Linked DNA regions of Prosthecomicrobium sp. N25. The protein of the gene in region 2 interacts with the protein of the main gene of each other region in a pairwise test. Links are inferred from orthologs where the notes say so. Each region holds a gene or a part of one and is shown on either strand. Other genes may lie near its edges.

Region 1 (3,408 bases), on a different replicon or contig from region 2:
TGCGGGTCATGTCGGCGACGCGCACCATCTTGCCGACCGTGTCCTTGCCGGCGGCGTTCTGGAAGTGCTTCGCCTTGGCGAGGACGATGTCGACCTCCTTGTCGTGCGGCAGGTAGTTCAGCGTCACGACGATCGACCAGCGGTCCATCTGGCCCTGGTTGATCTGCTGGGTGCCGTGGTAGAGGCCCGAGGTATCGCCGAGGCCGATCGTGTTGGCGGTCGCGAACAGGCGGAACCAGGGGTGGGGACGGATGACGCGGCTCTGGTCGAGGAGCGTCAGCTTGCCCGAAACCTCCAGGACGCGCTGGATCACGAACATCACGTCCGGCCGGCCGGCGTCGTACTCGTCGAAGACGAGCGCGGTGTTGGTCTGCAGAGCCCAGGGCAGTATGCCGTCCCGGAACTCGGTCACCTGCATGCCGTCGCGGATCACGATGGCGTCCTTGCCGATCAGGTCGATGCGGCTGATGTGGCTGTCGAGGTTGACGCGCACGCAGGGCCAGTTCAGGCGGGCGGCGACCTGCTCGATGTGGGTCGACTTGCCGGTGCCGTGGTAGCCCGAGATCATCACGCGGCGGTTCTTGGCGAAGCCGGCGAGGATCGCCAGGGTGGTGTCCCGGTCGAACAGGTAGTCCGGGTCGAGGTCCGGCACATGCTCGCTGCGCTCCGAGTAGCCGGGCACCTCGAGGTCGGTGTCGATGCCGAACATCTGCCGGACGGACAGCTTCATGTCCGGCACGCCGTTCGGGCTCTTCTCCATCACATTCATCTCGCCTCCGTCGCCCGCGACGCATCGCGGGTCCATGGTCTCCGGCCGCCCGCCCGAGGCAGGACCGCCGCCGGAGGCTCAGTCAGGTTCGCCCCGGGGCTCGGACCGGAAGGCGGCGGCGGCCGGAGCCGCCCCGCTCGCTCAATGTCCGTCGGGTGTCATAGAACGGTTTTGCGCCGCAGGGAATCTGAAACGGCTCGGCGGGACCATTTTGCGCGGCTGACCCGCGCGACGCGAAGGGCGGCCGCCGGGCCGGTTCAGCAGAGGCCGGCGCCCTTCAGGTAGTTGTAGGCCTGGATGATTTCCTGGAGACGCCCCTCGGAGGAGCGGTCGCCGCCGTTGGCGTCGGGGTGATGGCGCTTCACCAGGGACTTGTAGCGGGACTTGATCTCCGGGCCGGTCGCCTCCTCGCCGAGGTCGAGCACCTCCAGGGACTTGCGCTCGAGGTTCTTCAGCTTGCGGCGCGGGGGCTCGGGCGGGGCTTCGGCCTCGGCGGAGCGGAAGCGGCCCTGCCGGCGCAGCAGGAAGAAGGCGTCGTCGTAGCGCGGCGACCAGGCGCCGGACCCCGGCTCCCGGCGCCAGCCCTGGGGGTTCGCGCCCATGGTCCAGGTGGGGCGGTGGCCCGTCTGCGCGTCCTTCTGGTAGTCGGCGATCGCGTCGTCCTTCATGCCGGCGAAATAGTTGTAGGACTTGTTGTAGAGCCGGACGTGATCGATGCAGAACCGGTGGTACTCGCCTTCGCGGCTGCGGCCCTTGGGGGCCGGATGCGTGCCCGCGGCGACGCAGCCCGCCCATTCGCAGAGCGGGGCGCCGTCCTTCGGGGTCCGGTCCTCCTCCGGCTTGATCCGGATTCGGTCGAAGAGCTTGGAGTCGAGCTTCATCGTCGGAATTATGGTTCGCCTACCGCCGGCCCACAAGGCTCGCACCCCGCCTCGGATCGTCCGGCACCCATGCCGGCAGGTGCGCTACAAAAACCGAGAGAGCGATGCTATCTGGTCCGCATGACCGATCGTGCCAAGAGCTACCAAGAGCGTATCCGCGAGAAATTAACCGCAGCCTTCTCGCCGGCGCGGCTCGAGGTCATCGACGAGAGCGACCATCACCGCGGCCATGGCGGCTGGCGGGAGGGGGGCGAAACCCACTTCCGCGTGCGCATCGTCGCCGAGTCCTTCCGCGGCGCGTCCCGGGTGGAGATGCACCGGCTGATCAACCGGGTGCTGGCGGAAGAGCTGGCCGAGCGGGTGCATGCCCTCGCCATCGAGGCGTCGGCGCCCTGAGGGGTCGGACGAGTCCAACCGCGCACCAGCCGACCGTCCGCGCTACCGCGGTTTACGCGGGGCCGGCATATCTGTATGGCTCTCGCCGACCTGATCAGCCGAGAGACGTGCCCATGACCATCGACCGCGCACTCCTGGACGGCCTGGCGCGGGCCGCCGTGGCTGGAGGGCAGGAAGTCCTCGCCGTCTACGGGACGGACTTCGCCGTGGCCGCGAAGGGCGACGAGAGCCCGGTCACGGAGGCGGACCGGCGGGCCGAGGTCGTCATCCTCGAACACCTGGCGACGCTGCTGCCGGGCATGCCGGTCGTTGCCGAGGAGCAAGCATCGGAAGGCCGCCTCCCGGCGGACCTCGGGCGACGGTTCGTGCTGGTCGATCCGCTCGACGGCACCAAGGAGTTCATCTCGCGCAACGGCGAGTTCACCGTCAACATCGGCATCGTGGAGGATGGCGTCCCGGTCGCCGGGGCGGTCCTGTTGCCCGCACTCGGCCAGATCTATCTCGGCGCCCGCGGGCTCGGCGCCTTCGCGGGCGAGGTCGACGGCGAGAGCATCGGCACCTTGCGGCCGATCGCTGTCCGCAAGCCCGGGGCGGGCGGGCTGGTCGTGATGGCGAGCCGGTCGCACGCGGGGCCGGAGACCGAGGCGCTGCTCGCCCGGCTCTCGGTCGCGCAGCGGATCTCGGCCGGGTCGTCCCTCAAGTTCTGCCGGATCGCCGAGGGGTCGGCTGACCTCTACCCTCGCCTCGGGCGCACGATGGAGTGGGACACGGCCGCCTCGGACGCGGTCCTGCGGGCGGCGGGCGGGTCGGTGGTGACGCTCGACGGGACACCGCTCGCCTACGGCAAGCGGCGTCAGGCGGAGGACAGCGACTTCGCCAATCCCTGGTTCCTCGCCGCCGGGGCGATCGACCTCGGGGCCGTGGTGGCGGCCGCCTCTCGCTGAGGCGGGGTGGAACATTCGCCAAAAAAAGAATAGGAAGCGGTCCGCGACGGCGAGCCGGCGAATGCGCTGCCCGGGCCGGGCGGGGCCGCGGAAGCATTTTTCGTTGTCGTCCCTGACCGGATCCCGGCGGAGTAACCCTGGAACGAAGTCGAACGGCAGGTCAGCTTGCCGAAAGGCACGATTCCGCCTAAATGCCGTGGCTTCAGGCAGGCACCCATTCGTGCGCGCGACGGGACGCGACAGTCCTGTCCAGCGGTGAGGAAGCTCCTTTGTCCATCGATCGCAACACGCATCTGAAGCGGCTCGAGGCGGAATCGATCCGCATCATCCGCGAGGTCGCCGCGGAGTTCCGCAATCCGGTCATGCTCTATTCGATCGGCAAGGACTCGTCGGTGATGCTTCATCTGGCGATGAAGGC
Region 2 (5,227 bases):
GTCCCCCGACCTCGCCTCTCGCCGCTGGGTCGTCGAGCAGTACGACCACTTCGTCCAGGGCAACACCGTCCAGCACCCGGGCGGCGACGCCGGCGTCGTGCGCATCGACGACGGCCGCAAGGGCCTAGCGTTCACTTGCGACGTCACCCCGCGCTATTGCGAGGCCGACCCGTTCGAGGGCGGCAAGCAGGCGATCGCGGAAGCCTGGCGCAACCTGACGGCCGTCGGGGCCCTCCCCTTGGCGGTCACCGACAACCTCAACTTCGGCAACCCCGAGCGGCCCGAGATCATGGGACAGTTCGTCGGCTGCATCAAAGGCATCGGCGAGGCCTGCCGCGCGCTCGACTTCCCCGTCGTGTCCGGCAACGTCAGCCTCTACAACGAGACCAACGGGCAGGCGATCCTGCCGACTCCGGCGATCGGCGGCGTCGGCCTGCTCGCCGACGTGACGAAGTCGGTCGGTATCGGCTTCCGGGCCGACGGCGACACCATCATCCTCGTCGGCGACACCGCCGGCTGGCTCGGCCAGTCGGTCTTCCTGCGCGAGATCCACGGCCGCGAGGACGGCGCCCCGCCGCCGGTCGACCTCGCCGCCGAAAAGCGCAACGGCGACTTCGTGCGCCGCCTGATCGACGAGGGCCGCGTCGGCGCCGTGCACGACCTCTCCGACGGCGGACTCCTCGTCGGCCTTGCCGAGATGGCCATGGCCGGCGGCCGGGGCGCCGCCGTCACCCTCCCCGACCGCCGCACGCCGCCGCTCCACGCCTACCTCTTCGGCGAGGACCAGGCCCGCTACGTGCTGACCGCCTCGCCCGCCGAGGCGGCCCACATCCTGGTCGAGGCGGCCATGGCCGGCGTCCCGGCTACCATGATCGGCTCGGTCGGGGGCCGGTCCTTGGCAGTCGCCGACCGGCTCGCCATTTCCGTTGAAACCTTGACCGAAGCGCACGAGAATTGGTTTCCGCGCTTCATGGCCGCGGCCTGACGGCGGCCGGCGCGGGGACGAGGAGACTTCCATGGCGATGGATTCGCGCGAGATCGAGGCCATGATCCGGGCCGCCCTGCCCGACGCGACGGTGACGATCCGCGACCTGGCCGGCGACGGCGACCACTATGCGGCCGAAGTGGTCTCGGCGAGCTTCAAGGGCAAGAGCCGCGTTCAGCAGCACCAGATGGTCTACCAGGCGCTGAAGGGCAAGATGGGCGGCCAGCTCCATGCCCTCGCATTGCAGACGAGCGCACCGGAGGCTTGATCCGGAGCCGTTCGGGAGCATATCGAAGTCGACAGGACCGGAACGCCCGATCTTGACCCGGGCAGGAGGCAGACATGACCGACGTGCATCAGTTGATCGACGACGAGGTGAAGGGCAACGACGTCGTGCTCTTCATGAAGGGCACCCCGCAGATGCCGATGTGCGGCTTCTCCGGCCAGGTCGTCCAGATCCTCGACTACCTGGGCGTCCCCTACAAGGGCGTCAACGTGCTCGCCTCCAACGACCTCCGGCAGGGCATCAAGGACTATTCCAACTGGCCGACGATCCCCCAGCTCTACGTCAAGGGCGAGTTCGTCGGCGGCTGCGACATCGTCCGCGAGATGTTCCAGGCGGGTGAGCTGCAGGCCCACCTGAAGGACAAGGGCCTCCCCGTCCGCGAGACGGCCTGACCCGATCTTCCCCGGCCGGCCGCGTGCCGCCGCCGGCCGGGGCGCTTACATTCAAAAGTTGTGTTTTGATTTTGTTCTTGTCCTGTTCGCAGACCCGTGCCAGTGTGTCGAGAGCGAAACCGGACACGCCCATGGCCGACGAAGACGACAGGATCGCCAGCCACACCCTCCACCTTCTCCAGGAGCTCCGCGCCGAGATCCGCAGCAGCTTCGCGGCTGTCGATCGAAGATTCGCCGAGATCGAGCGACACTTCGAATCCGAGACGCAGGGCCTCCATGTCGGGCTGGCGGAGTTGCGCGCCGAAATGAACCGCAACTTCGAGGTCACGAACAGCATGCTGGCCGGCGAGATGTCGACGCGCGCCTTCGCCTTCAAAGGGATCGAAGAGCGCTTCCTCGCCAACGAGCGGCGCCTGACCATTCTCGAGGCGCGCTCGGACGCCCGCAAGACCTAGCGCCTGGACCGTCGCGCCTTCGTACCTCCCGTCGATCCGGGTGCCGCGCCCGGGTGGCCCGGCCCTACCGCCCGGACTTCGGCCGGTTGATCAGCACCATGCCCCCGATGACCAGCGCCAGCGCCGCGCCGAGCCGCCAGTCCAGCCGCTCGCCGAGCAGCAGGTGGCCGAACAGGACGGCGAAGAGCGGGCTCAGGAACGAGAAGGCCGCCAGGATCGGCACCGGGTGGCGGGCCATCAGGCGGAACCAGACGAGGTAGGTCAGGAACGCCACCCAGACCGACTGGTAGAGGATCACCAGGAGGACCCCCGGCGAAAGGCTGGCCGGAAGCGCCCGCGGCTCGAGCGCGACCGCGATCGCCGAGACCGGGATCGACAGCGCGAGCTGATACCAGAGCACGCGGGTCGCCGGAGCCGCGCGCAGCGCCGTAGCCTTGATCACGATGTTCGAACTCGCCCACAGGAAGGCGGCGCTCAGCATCATGAGGTCGCCGATCCAGGCATTCGGCGCCGTCGGCGCCCCGAGCCCGTCCGCGAAGGCGACGACGAGCCCCAGGAAGGCCGCCCCGAGCCCGGCCGTCTGCCAGAGGTCGAGCCGCTCGGCGGGAAGGAAGAGGCGCGCCAGGCCCGCCGTGAACAGCGGCATGGAATAGAGGAAGATCACCCCGCGCGACGCGGTCGTGAAGGCGAGCCCGCCGAAGATCAGCAGGAACTCCACCGCGAAGACCGAGCCGACCCAGAGCCCGGGCGCGAGCGCGGCGTCGCGGACGAGCATCGGCTCGCCGCGGAGCCGCATCCAGCCGGAGAGGAGCGCGGTCGCCAGGATCGCGCGAACGAGGCTCTGCGCCGCCGCGGACATCTCGGGCAGGGCGAGCTTGACGGTCACGAGCTGGAAGCCCCAGCTCGCCATCAGGACGACCAGCCAGACGCCCGCCGTCAATGGCAGCGCGCGGCCGGCCGCCGGGCCCCGGGTCCCGCTCGCCTCGGCGCTCAAGAGTGGTCGTGCCCGCACCCGTGGACGCGGCCCGCCGGGCCCGGCTCCGCCCCGTCGTCACGACCCGCGCAGGCCTCGCAGAGGCCGCGGACCTCGATCGTCCGGCCTTCCAGGCGAAAGCCGGCGCGGCCCGACACGGCCCCGAGAGCGCGATCCACCTCCGTCCCCGGCCACTCCTCCACGCGCCCGCAGTCGCGGCAGACGGCGAAGACGGCGCCGGCATGTTCGTGCTGGCCGTGGCAGGCGAAATAGGCGTTGAGCTGTTCGAGCCGGTGCACCCGACCGTCGCGTTCGAGCCGCTCCAGGGCGCGGTAGACCACGGGCGGAGACTGCACGCCCTGCGGCCTCAGCGCATCGAGCAGCTGGTAGGCCGTCATCGGCTTGTCGGACCCGCAGAGGACGGCATAGACCGCCTCGTCGGTGCCGGAACGCGGTCGCGCCATCATGTTCTCCGGTGTGTCGCCCGGCCCGGACCTTAAGGGATCCGCGCCCGGCCGTCAGCAGGGAAAGGCCGCGAGGCCGCTACTCCTCGGAGAACGGCTCCTCGGTCGCCTTGCAGGCGGGCAGCTTTCCCGTGAGCCGCTCGATCTTGCCGCCCTGCCGGTCGAGCCGGAACGCCGCCAGCACCCGCTTCACCGGCTGGCCGACCGCGCCGCCCTCGTGGAAGACGAAGACCATCGGTGCCTTGTCCTTGGCGTTGCCCGCGCACTCGATCGAGAAGTTGCTCTCGGAACTCACCTTCGTCCGGAACGCCCCGATGATGCGCCAGTCGCCCTTCAGGCGATCCGTCGGCCCGTCGAGCCGCCACACCACCACGGTCGTGTCGCCGGACGGATCTGGACCGCCGGACAACACGTCGATGCGATGCAGGGCGAAGCCGTCCGCCGGCAGGTCGCGCGGCGGATGGATCGCGCCGAACCCCGCGCCGGACAGGAGCGGATCGAGCTCGCCCTCCGCGTCGGGCTGGATCGACATGCTGGCCGTCTTGCCGACGAACTGCTTCAGCGGGTCCTGGGCGGGGGCCGCCACCGCCGCGCCGGCCATCAGGACCGAGAGCCCGAGAGCCAATCCTGCCTTCCTCATCACGCCCTCCTTCGCTTTGCCGGCCGCAGAAGCCCGCGGCACCCGTCCGAATCGCTCCAAACCGCCGGTTGGTTCGAATTGGATTCGATCACGAAATCTTGCCGAAACCGCGCCCCGGCACAGTCACGACATGGACACACCGACCCCATATCAGGAGCCCTGAAGGGCCTGGAGCCCTTTCGCGACCCTGGATGCGAGAAGGAGAGGAGGGAACCATGCAAGACGCGACCCAGCGCCATGGCCCGAGCCGCCCCGACCGGCTGTTCGAGGCCAGGGACTACCTGGACCCGAACGTCGAGCCGGAGCTCGACGACATCCTGTCCGATCCCGTCGTACGCCTCGTCATGCGTCGGGACCGTCTCGACCCCCGCGCCGTCGGGGCCTTCATGCGCGCGACCGCCGAGAACCTGAAGGATGGGCGCGGTCCGCTGCCCTTCGTTCCGGCTCCCGGGCCGGTCGACGGCTGCATCGCCTGCCGCTGAAGGAGGGGGCGCGGCGCATCCGACGCCGCGAACGCGAAAGGCCGCCCGGAGGCGGCCTTTTTTCGTCGTCGGCCACGGAAACCCGGATCAGCGCGAGTAGAACTCGACGACCAGGTTCGGCTCCATGTGGACCGGATAGGGCACGTCGGTCAGGGCCGGGATGCGCGCGAACTTGGCGACCATCTTGTTATGGTCCACCTCGATGTAGTCCGGCACGTCGCGCTCGCCCGACTGCGTCGCCTCGAGGACGAGCGCGAGCTGCTTGGACGCCTCCTTGACCTCGATCACGTCGCCGATCCGCACGCGGTAGCTGGCGACGTTCACGCGGCGGCCGTTCACCCGGATGTGGCCGTGGCTGATGAACTGGCGGGCCGCGAAGGGGGTCGGCACGAACTTGGCGCGATACACGATCGCGTCGAGACGGCGCTCGAGCAGGCCGATCAGGTTCTCCGAGGAGTCGCCCTTCAGGCGCATGGCCTCGGTGTAGACCTTCTTGAACTGCTTCTCGGAGATGTTGGCGTAGTAGCCCTTCAGCTTCTGCTTCGCCTTG

Evidence for each region. The genes of interacting proteins can lie anywhere in the genome.
Region 1: the proteins of grxD (region 2) and WBG79_RS18920 interact in binary tests that used the Escherichia coli proteins (3 or more experiments, as listed by UniProt). The link is inferred for Prosthecomicrobium sp. N25 from one-to-one orthologs.

Annotation. Positions count from the first base shown.
Region 1 is NZ_JBBCAT010000002.1:875,690-879,097, forward strand. What follows is about bases 454-3,408. They hold WBG79_RS18920 (BolA family protein), read left to right. Parts: upstream 454-1,770; coding sequence 1,771-2,046; downstream 2,047-3,408. Other genes in these bases: cobS (cobaltochelatase subunit CobS), read right to left, coding at 454-769; WBG79_RS18915 (J domain-containing protein), read right to left, coding at 1,027-1,650; cysQ (3'(2'),5'-bisphosphate nucleotidase CysQ), read left to right, coding at 2,160-2,990; cysD (sulfate adenylyltransferase subunit CysD), read left to right, coding at 3,260-3,408. In the rest of the region: more of cobS, read right to left, coding at 1-453. UniProt on the Escherichia coli protein: Transcriptional regulator that plays an important role in general stress response. Has many effects on cell morphology, cell growth and cell division. Acts by regulating the transcription of many genes, including dacA (PBP-5), dacC (PBP-6), ampC and mreB.
Region 2 is NZ_JBBCAT010000004.1:44,894-50,120, reverse strand. Bases 1-2,995 are described here. They hold grxD (Grx4 family monothiol glutaredoxin), read left to right. Parts: upstream 1-1,327; coding sequence 1,328-1,663; downstream 1,664-2,995. Other genes in these bases: WBG79_RS22285 (DMT family transporter), read right to left, coding at 2,183-2,995; WBG79_RS22290 (hypothetical protein), read left to right, coding at 1,795-2,118; WBG79_RS22300 (BolA family protein), read left to right, coding at 1,017-1,253; purL (phosphoribosylformylglycinamidine synthase subunit PurL), read left to right, coding at 1-985. Also shown: more of WBG79_RS22285, read right to left, coding at 2,996-3,112; WBG79_RS22280 (Fur family transcriptional regulator), read right to left, coding at 3,109-3,555; WBG79_RS22275 (hypothetical protein), read right to left, coding at 3,635-4,195; WBG79_RS22270 (hypothetical protein), read left to right, coding at 4,411-4,677; rpsD (30S ribosomal protein S4), read right to left, coding at 4,765-5,227. UniProt on the Escherichia coli protein: Monothiol glutaredoxin involved in the biogenesis of iron-sulfur clusters.